One region of the Streptomyces sp. NPDC041205 genome, then DNA from elsewhere that is predicted to be linked to it. Evidence: riboswitches for the same ligand, from Rfam matches in the RefSeq annotation. Region 1 holds a riboswitch; the other holds the start of a gene.
What was found. Region 1 has a riboswitch for glycine ahead of gcvT (glycine cleavage system aminomethyltransferase GcvT). Riboswitches for the same ligand answer to the same signal wherever they lie in the genome.
Positions count from the first base shown of each region.

Region 2: linked by a shared signal. The riboswitch ahead of gcvP (aminomethyl-transferring glycine dehydrogenase) and the one ahead of gcvT (glycine cleavage system aminomethyltransferase GcvT) in region 1 are both predicted to bind glycine.

Region 1 is NZ_JBVIZH010000002.1:310,662-317,960, forward strand. Features, by position in the region: gene ACZ6BG_RS08365 (ABC transporter permease) at 1-386, opposite strand, end outside; gene ACZ6BG_RS08370 (enhanced serine sensitivity protein SseB C-terminal domain-containing protein) at 755-1,570, opposite strand; gene ACZ6BG_RS08375 (enhanced serine sensitivity protein SseB) at 2,435-3,292, opposite strand; gene ACZ6BG_RS08380 (AAA family ATPase) at 3,386-4,117, opposite strand; glycine riboswitch at 4,261-4,380, shown strand; glycine riboswitch at 4,381-4,521, shown strand; gene gcvT (glycine cleavage system aminomethyltransferase GcvT) at 4,558-5,682, shown strand; gene gcvH (glycine cleavage system protein GcvH) at 5,838-6,215, shown strand; gene glyA (serine hydroxymethyltransferase) at 6,241-7,299, shown strand, end outside.
Region 2 is NZ_JBVIZH010000003.1:9,081-16,379, reverse strand. Features, by position in the region: gene ACZ6BG_RS14220 (hypothetical protein) at 394-978, shown strand; gene ACZ6BG_RS14215 (DUF5999 family protein) at 1,337-1,543, shown strand; gene gcvP (aminomethyl-transferring glycine dehydrogenase) at 1,650-4,538, opposite strand; glycine riboswitch at 4,727-4,824, opposite strand; gene ACZ6BG_RS14205 (PRC-barrel domain-containing protein) at 5,010-5,372, shown strand; gene ACZ6BG_RS14200 (DNA polymerase IV) at 5,528-7,299, opposite strand, start outside.

The DNA.
Region 1 (7,299 bases):
GCCACGAGCAGCGAGATCCGCGCGCCGTAGACGATCCGGCTGAACACGTCGCGACCCTTGTTGGGCTCGACGCCGAACAGGAAGTCGCTGCTCACACCGCCGAGCGAGCCCGTGGGCAGGTTGGTCAGCGGATCCAGCTTGTCCTGGTGGAAGTCGTTCGGCGGGTGGCCGAGCAGGCTGACGATCAGGGGCGCGAAGACCGCGACCAGGACCAGCACAAGCACGGTGATTCCGCCGGCCAGGGCGACCTTGTCCCGCTTGAGTCGGTTCCAGGCGATCTGCTTGAGCGACCGTCCCTCGACCTTCTTCACCCCCGCACCAGCTGCGGGAGCGACGTCCTCGGTGGGTTTCGCGTCCGCAGGTGTGTCATGCAATGGCGCCGTCATCGTGGCAGGGACCCCTCTCAACCGGCGGTGACCGGCCCGCACTTGCCGCTGTAGCGACGTGATCGTCCGTCGTACACAGGGGCGAAGGCCCCTTGGAGCGGGAGTCTTCAACGGGGTCGTGATCTGTTACCAGACTTGTCGGGGAATGGATGCGCAACCGTGATGCTGATCGAGGTGTTCCGTTATCCGGACGAGGCTGAACGCCGGGCGAACGCGGGGCACTTCGGGGCCAAGGCGCCACGGGGGTCCATACCGCCACTCAGGCACCATTGAGGGACATCGCGCATGACGGTGCTGATCAGCAGGCTCCGGAGCAGCGAAAACCGGACGCTGCCCTGATCACTGCGGAGGGGTTTGCGACCTTTTGTTCAGTACGGGGCGGGATAGCCGTATCCGCCCGCGGCGGGGGCCGGGGCCGCCTGCGCGTCGCGGTCGTAGAACGGGCGGGCGTTGGCGCGCAGCCACATCGCCACCGGGTCGTGCGGGTCGGCCATCGCCACCGTGGAGACCGGCAGGCCCTCGGGGACGGCGCCGATGGACTGCCGCATCATCGCGCGGACCGAGTCCACCGCGCCCGGCGAGGTGTCGTACACGTCGAGGCCGATGGCCAGGTACGGGGCGCCGAGCGCGGGCTGCACCCAGGCGCGGCGCAGCGAGCGGACCGTCGGGGTGCGGTGGGCGTTCTGACTCAACAGGGCGTAGAACTGCGGGAGTTCGATGGCCGGCTCGGTCAGGCGCAGGGGCCCCGCGGGCTGGAGGTCCAGGCCACTGGCGATGCGGCGCAGGTCCAGCCAGGGGATGCCGACGCCGCCGCCCGGGGCGTGCGGATTCAGCCACAGGCCGTAGTGGTCGGGGTACAGGGCGCGGGCCGCGTCGAGGCCGCCGAGCACCTCGTAGCCGCGGTTCCAGCCGCTGGCCGAGAGCTCCTGGGCTGAGGTCACGCAGGGGGCGTAGCCGAGGCCGTCGACCTCCATGTTGCCGTACTGCGCGTCGGGGGAACCCGACTGGCCGTGCCAGAGCAGCATCCACACCTGGTCGCCGGCGAGGGCTCCGAGCAGCGCCTCGTACGCGTCGTAACGCCCCGGCGCCACCTGGCGCAGCATGTGCTCGACGTTTCCCCAAGCTCGCGGGCGCGCTCGAACAGGGGAGGCCCCGTCGCCCGCGGCCGTGCCCGACGCACTCACCCGTAACCGCCCCTTCACGACTTGCCCGACGTACTCGACCTGTCCGCACGGCCGGGCTCCGACCGAGTCAATGGAACCAGCTTACTTCTGGCGTGGTCGCCTTGATCGGGCCTCGGGCACCCCGCTCCCCCCGTTTCCCGCCACCGCCTGGCCGCCCTCCCCTGCGGGGCCATCGGTCGCGCGCGCCGTCCGTGCCGTCCGCGCCGTCCAAGGCGCGGAAGCTCTACCGCCGCTGCGCGGCGGCTTCCCCACCCGCCCACCCGTTGCTGTGGGGCCCGGGGCGGGGGTGGGTCGGCGCTGTGGGGCCCGGGGCGGGGGTGGGTCGGCGCTGTGGGGCTCGGGGCGGGGGTGGGTCGGCGCTGTGGGGCTCGGGGCGGGGGTGGGTCGGCGCTGTGCGATCCGGGGGGGGGGGAGAGCGGGTCGGCGCTCCGCGACCCGAAGCGAGGGCAGGACAGCACTCCGCGACCCGAAGCGAGGGCAGGACAGCGCTCCGCGACCCGAAGCGGGGGCAGGTCGGCGCTCCGCGACCCGAAGCGAGGGCAGGACAGCACTCCGCGACCCGAAGCGAGGGCAGGACAGCGCTCCGCGACCCGAAGCGGGGGCAGGTCGGCGCTCCGCGACCCGAAGCGAGGGCACGTCACGGCACCCCGGTACCCCGCCATCCGCCTCGCCGGCGCCCCACCAGCGACCTCCCCGACAGCCCGGCAGTCCCGCCAGCGGCCTCACCAGGCCCCGGGGGCCTTGCCGTCCGGCCCGGCGAACCCCGGCAAGCCCGTCGCCCGCCCCACCCGGCCCAGGCCCCGGCTCCGTGCCGTCCGCTCTCGCCAGGGCAGGGGTGGGTGGGGAGAAGCTTCCGGTGGTCGGCTAGTGGGACGTGTAGAAGGGGCGGATGTGGGTGCGTAGCCAGGAGGAGACCGGGTCTTGGGCTGCGTCCAGGAGGACCAGGTTGACCGGCCAGGGAGGGGGGAAGGCCGTGAGGGCCCGGGTCAGGGCCTGCATGGGGGCGTCGCGGGCGTCGCCCTCCAAGGAGGAGAGCTCGACGCCCACGAAGAGGGACGGGTCCTCGCCCTCGACGCTGGCCAGGCAGCGGCGGGCCGTCAGGACCACCCCGGTCGCCTGGAACTCGCGGGACGCGGCGCTCAGGAAGTCGACCGGGTCCTCCTTCCAGTCCGGCTCGAAGAGGCGGACCCGGCCGCCGGTCGTCGGGCCGTCCAGCTCGGTGCGCCCCACCTGGCACAGCGCGGCCACGGCGGGCGGCGGCAGCGGCACGGCGACCGTGCCCTCGGGGTTCAGGACGATGCCGAGCTCCGGCTGAAGCCCGCGCGCGAACTCCACCGCGGGCGCCACCGTCCAGCTCATCCGGCCCCCCGTCACCTGCTGGAACTGCTGCTCCGACGTGAAGACGGGAACGTACGCCTGCCCGTCGATCTCCAGCGTGGGCAGGTCGAGCGTGCCCTGGTCGGGGCCGCCGCCGGACGGGAGCGGGACCCAGACCCGGCCGCGGCCCAGCGTCTCGACGATGCGGGCGCCCACCGCGTCCGACGGCGGGGCGCCGAGCGACGCGGCCAGGACCTCCTCCAGCTCATTGGCCGGCCATCCCTCGTGCGGATGCCCGTGCGGATGTGCGTGGGAATGCGCGTGGGGATGCCCATGCGGATGTCCCTGGTCCGGGCCCGGTCCCTGTGCCGGAACGCCTCCCGGGTAGTCCCCCGGATAGTTCATCTGTCCTCGACCCCTGCTCTGCGCTCTGCCCTGCTCCTGTGCTGCGGGCCCGACCCTAACCGGCACCCCCGCCGCACCGCCCCCTCAGCCCCCTCAGACCCCTGAGCCCCCGAACCCGATCTCCCGCAGCGCCCCCGCCGCCTCCCGGTCCATGAGCACCGCCGAGCCGCAGCCCCGCGGCAGCTCGCCCCGCTCGGCGGCGCGGACGAGACGGCCGACCGTCCTGCGGTGCCGCGCGAAGGCGTACCGGGAGACCCCGCGGCCGCGCTCGCGCTGCCCGTCGAGTGCGACCTCGACGGGCACGTCGAGCAGCAGGAGGTGCAGCGTGGCCCCGCGCCGGGCGGCCGCGCGGCCCAGCCAGCGGCGCACCCACGGCTGCGTACCGCAGTCGTGCACGACGACGCCCGCGCCGGAGCGCAGCGCCCGGTGCAGGCCCGCGTAGTGCGCGAGGCGGACCAGGGGGCGATAGAGCGCGTACGGCAGCAGCCGGGGCATACGGGCCGCCCAGCGGTCCCGGGTGTCCTGGGAGTCCACGCGCGGCCCCGCCACCGCGCGCCGCATCAGCGTGGACTTGCCGCTGCCGGGCAGCCCGGACACGACCACGACGTCGCTCGCGCCGAACACCAGGCGGCGCGGGCCGCGCCGGGCCCGGTCCCTGAGGTCGCGCACGACGGGCCGCGGGAAGTACCCGAGGCACTCGCGCACGGGGGCGCCGGGCTGCGGCGGCACCACGTCGCTGCCGGGCAACGCCGCACCCGTGGTGGTCGCATAAGCACCGCTCCTGCGCACCGTGATCGGCCTCCCCATGCTGGTCACGTCACTCATCCCCAGTACTTCTCCGTTGAGTGTAAAGAGACGGTAATGCCGCACAAGGGCATTCCGCCGTAGCCGCTGTTGTGAAGAAGTTGCTGCTGTCGTGAAGCGGGGGCGCGTGCAATGATGTGCGCGCCAACTCCATACCGGCCGCTTGAATCCGCGCGGGAGAGTTCCCGGAGACGTGACCGCACTCTGACGCGGACGTCGTCCCGGGGCGCCGAAGGAGCAAGTTCCTCCCTTGAATCTCTCAGGCCCCGTACCGCGCGGGCGAGGCACATCTGAAAAGCGGGTCGATCCCCGGTCACACCCGGCCACACCGGTCACAGGGGCGGCTCCACCCAAGGTGCAAGTCATGACCCGTCATACGCACGGGACGTGGTGAACCTCTCAGGTTCGATGACAGATGGGGAGGATCGACCTCGCCCGTCATGCCCCGGGAGCCAGTACTGATGAGCAATACCCCACGCCACACCGCCCTGGACGCCCTGCATCGCGACCTCGGTGCGACCATGACCGACTTCGCGGGCTGGGACATGCCGCTGCGCTACGCCAGCGAGCGCGACGAGCACAACGCGGTCCGTACCCGTGCCGGTCTCTTCGACCTCTCCCACATGGGCGAGATCACGGTCACCGGCCCCGCGGCGGTGGACCTGCTCAACCACGCGCTCGTCGGCAACATCGGCTCCGTCGGCGTCGGCCGCGCCCGCTACACCATGATCTGCCAGGCCGACGGCGGCATCCTGGACGACCTGATCGTCTACCGGCTCCAGGACCAGGAGTACATGGTCGTCGCCAACGCCGGCAACGCCCAGGTCGTGCTCGACGCGCTGACCGAGCGCGCCGAAGGCTTCGACGCCGTGGTCCGCGACGACCGCGACGCCTACGCCCTCATCGCCGTCCAGGGCCCGGAGTCCCCCGGCATCCTGAAGGCGGTCACGGACGCCGACCTCGACGGCCTGAAGTACTACGCGGGCCTGCCCGGCACCGTCGCGGGCGTCCCCGCCCTGATCGCCCGCACGGGCTACACCGGCGAGGACGGCTTCGAGCTGTTCGTGGCCCCCGAGCACGCCGAGCAGCTGTGGCGGGCGCTGACCGAGGCCGGTGCCCCGGTGGGCCTGGTCCCCTGCGGCCTGTCCTGCCGCGACACGCTGCGCCTGGAGGCGGGCATGCCGCTGTACGGGCACGAGCTGACGACGGCCCTGACGCCGTTCGACGCCGGTCTGGGACGGGTCGTCAAGTTTGACAAGACGTCCCACGCGGACGACTTCGTGGGCGTCGAGGCGCTGCGCGCGGCCGCCGAGCGCGCCGAGGCCGCTCCCCCGCGCAAGCTGGTGGGCCTGATCGCCGAGGGCCGCCGGGTCCCGCGCGCGGGCATGTCCGTGGTCGTCGGCGGCGAGGTCGTCGGCGAGGTCACCTCCGGCGCGCCGTCCCCGACCCTCGGCAAGCCGATCGCGATGGCGTACGTCGACGCGGCGCACGCCGCCCCCGGCACGGCGGGCGTGGGTGTGGACATCCGCGGTACGCACGAACCGTACGAAGTCGTCGCGCTGCCGTTCTACAAGCGCCAGAAGTAGCCCGGCGGCGCCGGTCCCCGACCGGTCCGCGCCCGTGCCCCGCCTGGTCCGCGGACGCCTCCGCGTCCCGTCGGCGCCCGGGGTGGCACACGCCCGTCTCAGTCCGTAAGACCCACGTTCATCAGCACTCGCCCGCGTACAGGAGAATTCAGGCCATGAGCAATCCCCAGCAGCTGCGTTACAGCAAGGAGCACGAGTGGCTGTCGGCCACCGAGGACGGTGTGGCGACGGTCGGCATCACCGAGTTCGCGGCCAACGCGCTCGGCGACGTCGTCTTCGCCCAGCTCCCGGCGGTCGGCGACACGGTCGCCGCGGGTGAGACCTGCGGCGAACTGGAGTCGACGAAGTCGGTCAGCGACCTCTACTCGCCGGTCTCCGGTGAGGTCGTCGAGGCCAACCAGGACGTCGTGGACGACCCGTCCCTGGTGAACTCGGCACCCTTCGAGGGCGGCTGGCTGTTCAAGGTGCGCGTGGCGGAGGAGCCGGGCGACCTGCTCTCCGCCGACGAGTACACCGCGTTCTCCGGCAGCTGACCACGGCGTAAGGACTGATCTTCCGATGTCGCTTATGAACACCCCTCTGCACGAGCTCGACCCGGACGTCGCCGCCGCCGTCGACGCCGAGCTCGTCCGCCAGCAGTCCACCCTGGAAATGATCGCCTCGGAGAACTTCGCTCCGGTCGCCGTCATGGAGGCCCAGGGCACCGTCCTCACCAACAAGTACGCCGAGGGCTACCCCGGCCGCCGCTACTACGGCGGCTGTGAGCACGTGGACGTGACCGAGCAGATCGCGATCGACCGGGTCAAGGACCTGTTCGGCGCCGAGTACGCCAACGTCCAGCCGCACTCCGGCGCCTCCGCCAACCAGGCCGCCCTCTTCGCGATCGCCCAGCCCGGCGACACGATCCTCGGCCTGGACCTGGCGCACGGCGGGCACCTCACCCACGGCATGCGCCTGAACTTCTCCGGCAAGCAGTTCAACGTGGTCGCGTACCACGTGGACGCGGCCGGCCTGGTCGACATGGCCGAGGTCGAGCGCCTGGCCAAGGAGAACAGCCCGAAGGTGATCATCGCGGGCTGGTCCGCCTACCCGCGTCAGCTGGACTTCGCCGAGTTCCGCCGGATCGCCGACGAGGTCGGCGCGAAGCTGTGGGTCGACATGGCGCACTTCGCCGGTCTCGTCGCCGCCGGTCTGCACCCGAACCCGGTGCCGTTCGCGGACGTGGTCACCTCCACCACGCACAAGACGCTCGGCGGCCCGCGCGGCGGCATCATCCTGGCCCGCAACAAGGACTTCGCGAAGAAGCTGAACTCCGCGGTCTTCCCCGGCTTCCAGGGCGGCCCGCTGGAGCACGTGATCGCGGCCAAGGCCGTCTCCTTCAAGGTCGCCGCCTCGGACGACTTCAAGGAGCGCCAGCAGCGCACCCTGGACGGCGCCCGGATCCTGGCCGAGCGCCTGGTGCGGGACGACGTCAAGGAGCACGGCGTCTCCGTACTGTCCGGCGGCACGGACGTGCACCTGGTCCTGGTCGACCTGCGCGACAGCGCTCTTGACGGGCAGCAGGCCGAGGACCGCCTCCACGAGGTCGGCATCACGGTCAACCGCAACGCCGTCCCG
Region 2 (7,299 bases), on a different contig from region 1:
TGCGGGACCATGGACAAGTACCCTTGAGGGAGTTGCCGCGCGGCACATTCACCAGGCATGACGAAGTGCGCAGTCCGATCCTCACGTTGTGGTGAAGAAAACCAACGAGAATCGGCCGACCGCAGCCGCGGAGAATACCGAGGTCATCGCTCGGGAAGCGATCCGGAATCGGGAGAAAAGCCTCAGCAGGGCGACCGGATTGCGACTTGCCCGCGATATTCGGAGCGGTTAGACGAAACACTCCCTGAACACCCGTCGTATAAACTCCGCGGTTGAGGCAGAGAGTTGGCGCTCGCGGTCCCCCTGCCCCCGCCCCTCTGGCCCAGAGCTGACAGCGCCGTCCGCACCTGCCCCCGCTCCACTGTGCCTGTCGAATGAGAGAGGCGACCCACCATGCCCCTGTCTGTCCCCCCGGCTCCCGCGCCCGCCCTGCGCAGCGTCCTCGCGGCCCTCGGTTCTCCGACCGCCGTCCGCGGGGCCCGCACCCCGGTGCTGCGCGCCACCCAGGGCCCCACGAGCGCGGAACTGCCGCTGCCGGTCCACGAGCTGGTCCACGTCACGGCGCCGGGCACGTCACCGACCAAGCTCACCGGATGGCGCTTCCTGATCCGCTGCGGCGAGCGCGCGGTCGCCGCGGCCGACACGATGCTCACACCGGACGGCTGGGCCTTCTCGCACTTCTGCGAAGGCCCGTACATCGCCTCCGCCGAACTGGCCCTGCGGCACGCCGAGACCATGCCGAAGCCCTATCAGCCCCGGCTGCTCTCCGTGCCCGAGCTGTACATGCTCACCCTGTGGCTGCACGCCGACTGCACGGACGACGGCGCCAGCGGCCCGCTCGCCCCCACGGACCTCCTGGTGCCCCTCGCCCCGGCGCCCCCCGGCATCGCGGCCCACCGCCCACACCGCGCCGCCGACCTGCTCCCGGTGCTCACCCACCGCCTGACCCCGGCACCGCTCCTGGGCTCGCCCGCCTGACGCCGCCACCCCGGGTTCCGCCGTGCCCCGCCGCCCCGCCCGGGCCGCGGGGCACGGCTGCGAGCGGCCCGGTCGCCGCGGGTCAGCGCCTCGTCACCGCCCGTCCCGCCCCGCCCAACCGGACTAGCCCACTTCGGCTATCACGAACCACCCGAAGGGACAGGGGAGTTGGGCTGAACCGTCCGCGCGGGTGATACGTCATTAAGCAGTAGGAACCGCTGCAGCAAAATCCCTGCGGAATGACGCCCGTAGGGCAACACTGGACCGGACCGACAAAAAACGGGGGGCGGCGATGAACACCGCATCGAGCCGCAAGACAGACGTCACGACCATCACCACGCAGCGAAAGAACCCTTCCATGTGCCAGCACCAGCCACCGTGCCCGACAGCCGAATCCGCCGACCGGGAAGCCGCGTTCCTCGTGGCACATCACCCGGAGCAGGGATGGAGTCTGCTGTGCAACGGCGTCCTGCTCTTCGAGGACACCGGTGAGCTACTGCCGAACGGGGAGATCATCGCCCCGCATCGACCGCTGGCCACCAGCCAGGTGATGACGGCCGCCTGAGCCGTCCACCACGCACACAAGGGCCGGCCCGGACATCCTGTCCGAACCGGCCCTGACTCATGTGCGCCCGCGGATCCGCCGACGCCGCGCCTACGGCGCCGCGGTATCAGTCCTCGTACGCATCCAGCGGCGGGCAGGAGCAGACCAGGTTCCGGTCGCCGTACGCCTGGTCGATGCGGCGCACCGGCGGCCAGTACTTGTCCGCTGCCACCACTCCGGCCGGGAAGACGGCCTCCTCGCGGCTGTAGCCGTGCTCCCAGTCACCGCCGAGCGCGGCTGCGGTGTGCGGGGCGTTGCGCAGCGGGTTGTCGTCGGCGTTCCACTCGCCGCTCGCGACCTTCTCGATCTCACCGCGAATGGCGATCATCGCCGCGCAGAACCGGTCGAGCTCGTCCAGGTCCTCGCTCTCCGTCGGCTCGATCATCAGCGTGCCGGCGACCGGGAACGACATGGTCGGCGCGTGGAAGCCGTAGTCGATGAGCCGCTTGGCGATGTCGTCGACGCTGACGCCCGTGGACTTGCTCAGCGGACGCAGGTCGATGATGCACTCGTGCGCGACGAGCCCGCCGGGACCGGTGTAGAGCACCGGGAAGTGCGGCTCCAGGCGCTTGGCGATGTAGTTCGCGGAGAGCACGGCGACCTGCGTGGCGCGCTTGAGTCCCTCACCGCCCATGAGGCGCACGTACGCCCAGGAGATCGGCAGGATCCCGGCGGAGCCCCACGGCGCGGCCGAGATGGGCCCGACGCCCGTCTCGGGACCGGCGGCGGGCTGCAGCGGGTGGTTGGGCAGGTAAGGGGCGAGGTGCCCGCGCACGGCCACCGGGCCGACGCCGGGGCCGCCGCCGCCGTGCGGGATGCAGAACGTCTTGTGCAGGTTCAGGTGCGAGACGTCGCCGCCGAAGTGGCCGGGCTTGGCGAGGCCCACCAGGGCGTTGAGGTTGGCGCCGTCGACGTACACCTGGCCGCCCGCGTCGTGCACCTGCGCGCAGATGTCGGCGACGTGCTCCTCGAAGACACCGTGCGTGGACGGGTAGGTGATCATCAGGACGGCGAGCTGGTCGCGGTGCTGCTCGATCTTGGCCCGCAGGTCCTCGACGTCGATCTCGCCGTCGTCCGCGGTCTTCACCACGACGACCTTCATCCCGGCCATCACGGCGCTGGCGGCGTTGGTGCCGTGCGCGGAGGACGGGATCAGGCAGACGGTCCGCTGGTCGTCACCGTTGGCACGGTGGTAGCCGCGGACCGCGAGCAGTCCTGCGAGCTCTCCCTGCGAACCGGCGTTGGGCTGCAGCGACACCTTGTCGTACCCGGTGACCTCGGCGAGCCGCTCCTCGAGCTCCCGGATCAGCGTCAGATAGCCCTGCGCCTGCTGGGCGGGCGCGAAGGGGTGCAGTTGGCCGAACTCCGGCCAGGTGACCGGCTCCATCTCCGTGGTGGCGTTGAGCTTCATGGTGCAGGACCCCAGCGGGATCATGCCGCGGTCGAGCGCGTAGTCCCGGTCGGCGAGACGGCGCAGGTAGCGCAGCATCGCGGTCTCGGAGCGGTACTGGTGGAACACCGGGTGCGCCATGAACTCGTCGGAGCGCTGCAGCCCGGCGGGCAGCGTGTCGGCGACGGAGGCGTCCAGCGCCTCGATGTCGGCCTCGACGCCGAACGCGGTCCAGATCGCGGCGAGCTGCGTCCGCGTCGTGGTCTCGTCGCACGCGAACGACACCTGGTCGGCGTCCACGAAGTGGATGTTCACGCCGCCCTCGCGGGCCGCGGTCACGATGTCGGCGGCCTTGCCCGGCACGCGGACGGTCAGCGTGTCGAAGTACGCCTCGTGCACGACCTCGACACCCCCGGCCTTGAGGCCCGCGGCGAGGATCGTCGCGTACCGGTGGGTGCGCCGCGCGATCGCCTTGAGCCCCTCGGGCCCGTGGTAGACGGCGTACATCCCGGCCATGACGGCGAGCAGCACCTGGGCGGTACAGATGTTGCTGGTCGCCTTCTCCCGACGGATGTGCTGCTCACGGGTCTGCAGCGCGAGCCGGTAGGCCTTGTTGCCGTCGGCGTCGACGGACACGCCCACGAGGCGTCCGGGCAGGCTGCGGGCGAACTTCTCGCGCACCGCCATGTAGCCGGCGTGCGGGCCGCCGAAGCCCATCGGCACGCCGAAGCGCTGGGTGGTGCCGACGGCGATGTCCGCGCCGAGCTCGCCGGGCGAGGTGAGCAGCGTGAGCGCCAGCAGGTCGGCGGCCACAGAAACGATTGCGCCCAGGTCGTGGGCCTGGTCGATGAGGGCCTTGATGTCCCGTACGGCACCGGAGGCGCCCGGGTACTGGACCAGCACGCCGACCACGCCGCGCTCGGCGACGTCGGCCGGGATGCCGTCCGTCAGGTCCGCGACGACGACCTCGACGCCGGTCGGCTCGGCGCGGGTCTGGATCACGGCGACGGTCTGCGGCAGCACGTCGGCGTCGACGAGGAAGACGCCGTTCTTGACCTTGCCCAGGCGCCGGGAGAGCGCCATGGCCTCGGCGGCGGCGGTGCCCTCGTCGAGCAGCGAAGCACCGGAGGTGGGCAGTCCGGTCAGGTCGGCGACGACGGTCTGGAAGTTCAGCAGCGCCTCCAGGCGGCCCTGCGAGATCTCCGGCTGGTACGGCGTGTACGCCGTGTACCAAGCCGGGTTCTCCATCACGTTCCGCAGGATCACCGGCGGCGTGAACGTGCCGTAGTAGCCGAGCCCGATCATCGAGTCGAGCACCTGGTTACGGTCGGCGAGGGAGCGCAGCTCGGCCAGGACCTCGGCCTCGGTCCGCGCGCCGGGCAGTTCGAGGGCGTCGGCGTTCTTGATCACATCCGGCACCGCGGCGGCCGTCAGCTCGTCGAGGGAGCCGTACCCGACCTGGGCGAGCATCTTGGCGCGGGCTTCTGCATCGGGTCCGATGTGCCGCTGTTCGAAGGGGATTCCCTGCTCCAGCTGCGAGAGCGGAGTACGAGGAGTGGCGGTCATTGCGGAGGCCTCCTGGTCTGACACGACCTGCGAGGGGCACCACGGCGCGGGTACCCGGACGGCCTCCCCCTCTGTCATCTCAACCTGAGAGCTTCACAGCTCCGCCCGAGGGCAGCGCTGCTTTCACCGTCGGTGAGGAAGGGTTCCGAACGTGCCCGCCCGACGCCCGCCCTGCTTTCCAGAGTGACCTCGTCCGTGCGGTACATGGGCCTGAGAGATTCCGGGGAGGAGTTGCTCCTTCGGCGCCTCCGGTGCTGCCACCGAAGAGCTCTCCCGCACGGGGTCAACAGCCACTCGCCAGCCTACCAGCGAGGACCGTGGCCGATCCCTCGAGTGGCCGCCCGCCTCGATGTGCTCTTTCGTAGTGATGACGAGCGAATTCTGGACGAGTACGTACTAGCACGTACGAGCAGGTACGAGTACGCACAAGCAGGTACGAGCACGAACGACTCGCGACCAGTTGGAGGGCCCGTGCAGACCGATATCGATCCGCGCAACCTGATCGGCCGCAAGGCGTTCGACCGCGACGGGGCCAAGATCGGCACAGTCGACGAGGTCTATCTCGACGATGCCACCGGCGCGCCGGAGTGGGCGGCCATACGGACGGGGTTGTTCAGCAGGGACGCCTTCGTCCCCCTGGAGCCCAGCGAGCTGGTCGACGACGGCACTCTCCGGGTCCCTTTCGAACGCGCCCTGATCAAGGACGCCCCGGACTTCGGCGTCGGCCGCCATCTGTCCCCGGAACAGGAACTCCAGCTCTACCGCCACTACGGCCTGGACCTGGCTCCACCGCCGCCCCCGCCGGACGTGGACTTCGGCCAGACGTCCGCGTAACCCACGGCGCCGAGATTCCGCCACCGGCCCACACGGCCCGTCCCGGCCCGTCCCGGCCCACACGGCCTACGCGACTCACGCGGCCCACGCGGCTCGCCGTGGCCAGCTGCGGGCTGTCGTAGCCGTCTTCGACCGGTTGTGGACCGGTTGCGTCGTCAGGGCCCCTCAGAGCCCTCGACCCTCACGGCGCCTCCGACACCGTCGGCGTCCCGCCCACCCCCCGTCCACTCCCCGCGCCTGGCCACTCCCGGCTCCCCCGTGGCCACAGTGCCCCCAGCGGAACCCTCCTCCACAGCAGCCCGACCAACACCGACACACCCCGAAGCCACCACCCCCTCGACATCCCCGGCCCCCTCGCCCTCCGCCGCCTCGCCCATCCCCGCGCCCCCGACGGCCTCCCCCACCTCCATGCCCTCAGCCACCAACGGCAACGGATCCGACAGCTCCAGCTCCGGATCATCCGTCCGGAACGTCCGCACCCGCCCCGGCGCCGACCCCGGCGTCTCGAACCGCACCGTCACCCGCCCCAGGCCGCTCCCCTGCACCCACCCCGCCCCATGCGCCGTATGCCGCACGTCATGCCCGGCCGACCACCTGCGCTCAGCCAACGACACAGACTCCCCACCACCACCGCCGCCACCACCAAACCCGCCACCGCTGGAGACCCCACCACCAAGCCCAACACCCCCAATCACCGCACCACCAGCTCCCTCACCACCAGACTCACTCCCGCCCGCAGCCTCACCCCGCCCATCCCCGTCCCCATCCAGCACCTCACCGCCACCCCACTCCCCCACCCCAAGCTCCACCCCGCCCCGAACCTCCACACGCGCGCCCGCACTCACGCCCACCTCAGCCCCCACCACACCCTGAGAACCCGCCCCGGCCGCACCGGCTCCCACACCCGCCTCCGCCGCAGCATCGGCCTGCGCCTGTGCCTGAGCGAACAAGTCCTCCTGCGTGTAGTCCGCAAGCCCACTCACCCCGACCCCCAGCAACCGCACCCCACCCGTCGTGTCCACGGACTCGAGGAGCCGCGCGGCAGCCTCCCGCACCACCCCGGGGTCGTCCGTGGGGCCGCGCAGCGTCTCGGAGCGCGTCAGGGTCGAGAAGTCGAAGCGCCGCACCTTCAGCACGATGGTCCGCCCGGAGTGCCCGGCGTCCCGCAGCCGCTGCACGCACCGGTCGGCAAGGCGCGCCACCTCCATCCGGACCCGCACCCGGTCGTGGATGTCCACGTCGTACGTGTCCTCGACGCTGACCGACTTGGTGTCCCGCTCGGCCACCACGGGCCGCTCATCCCGCGCCAGCGCCATCGCGTACAGCGACCCGCCGTGGGCCTTCCCAAGGAGCCGTACCAGCTCGTCCTCCCCGGCTTCGGCCAGCTCCCCGACGGTGGTGATCCCGGCCCGTCGCAGGTGGTCGCCGGTGGCGGGCCCCACCCCGGGCAGCGTCCGCACGGTCATGGGCGCGAGCAGTTCCCGCTCCGTACCCGGCGATATCAGCACAAGCCCGTCCGGCTTGGCCTGCTCGGAGGCGATTTTCGCCAGCATCTTGGACACGGCTAGCCCCACGGACCCGGTCAGTCCCGTGACCCGCAGGATGTCCGCCCGCAGCCGCTCCCCGACGGCGCGCGCGGCCGCCTCGTCCGCCGCGACGCCCCCCGCTTCCAGGTCCACGAAGGCCTCATCCAAGCTCAGCGGTTCCACCAGCGGCGACAGCTCCCGCAGGAGCCGCATCACCTGGTCGCTGATCTCCCGGTAGAACGAGAACCGGGGCACGAGGTACGCGGCGTTCGGCGCGAGCCGCCGCGCCTGCCCCATGGGCATCGCCGAGTGCACCCCGAACCGACGCGCCTCGTAGGAGGCGGTGGCGACCACACCGCGCGGGCCCAGCCCGCCGACGACGACAGCCTTGCCCCGCAGGC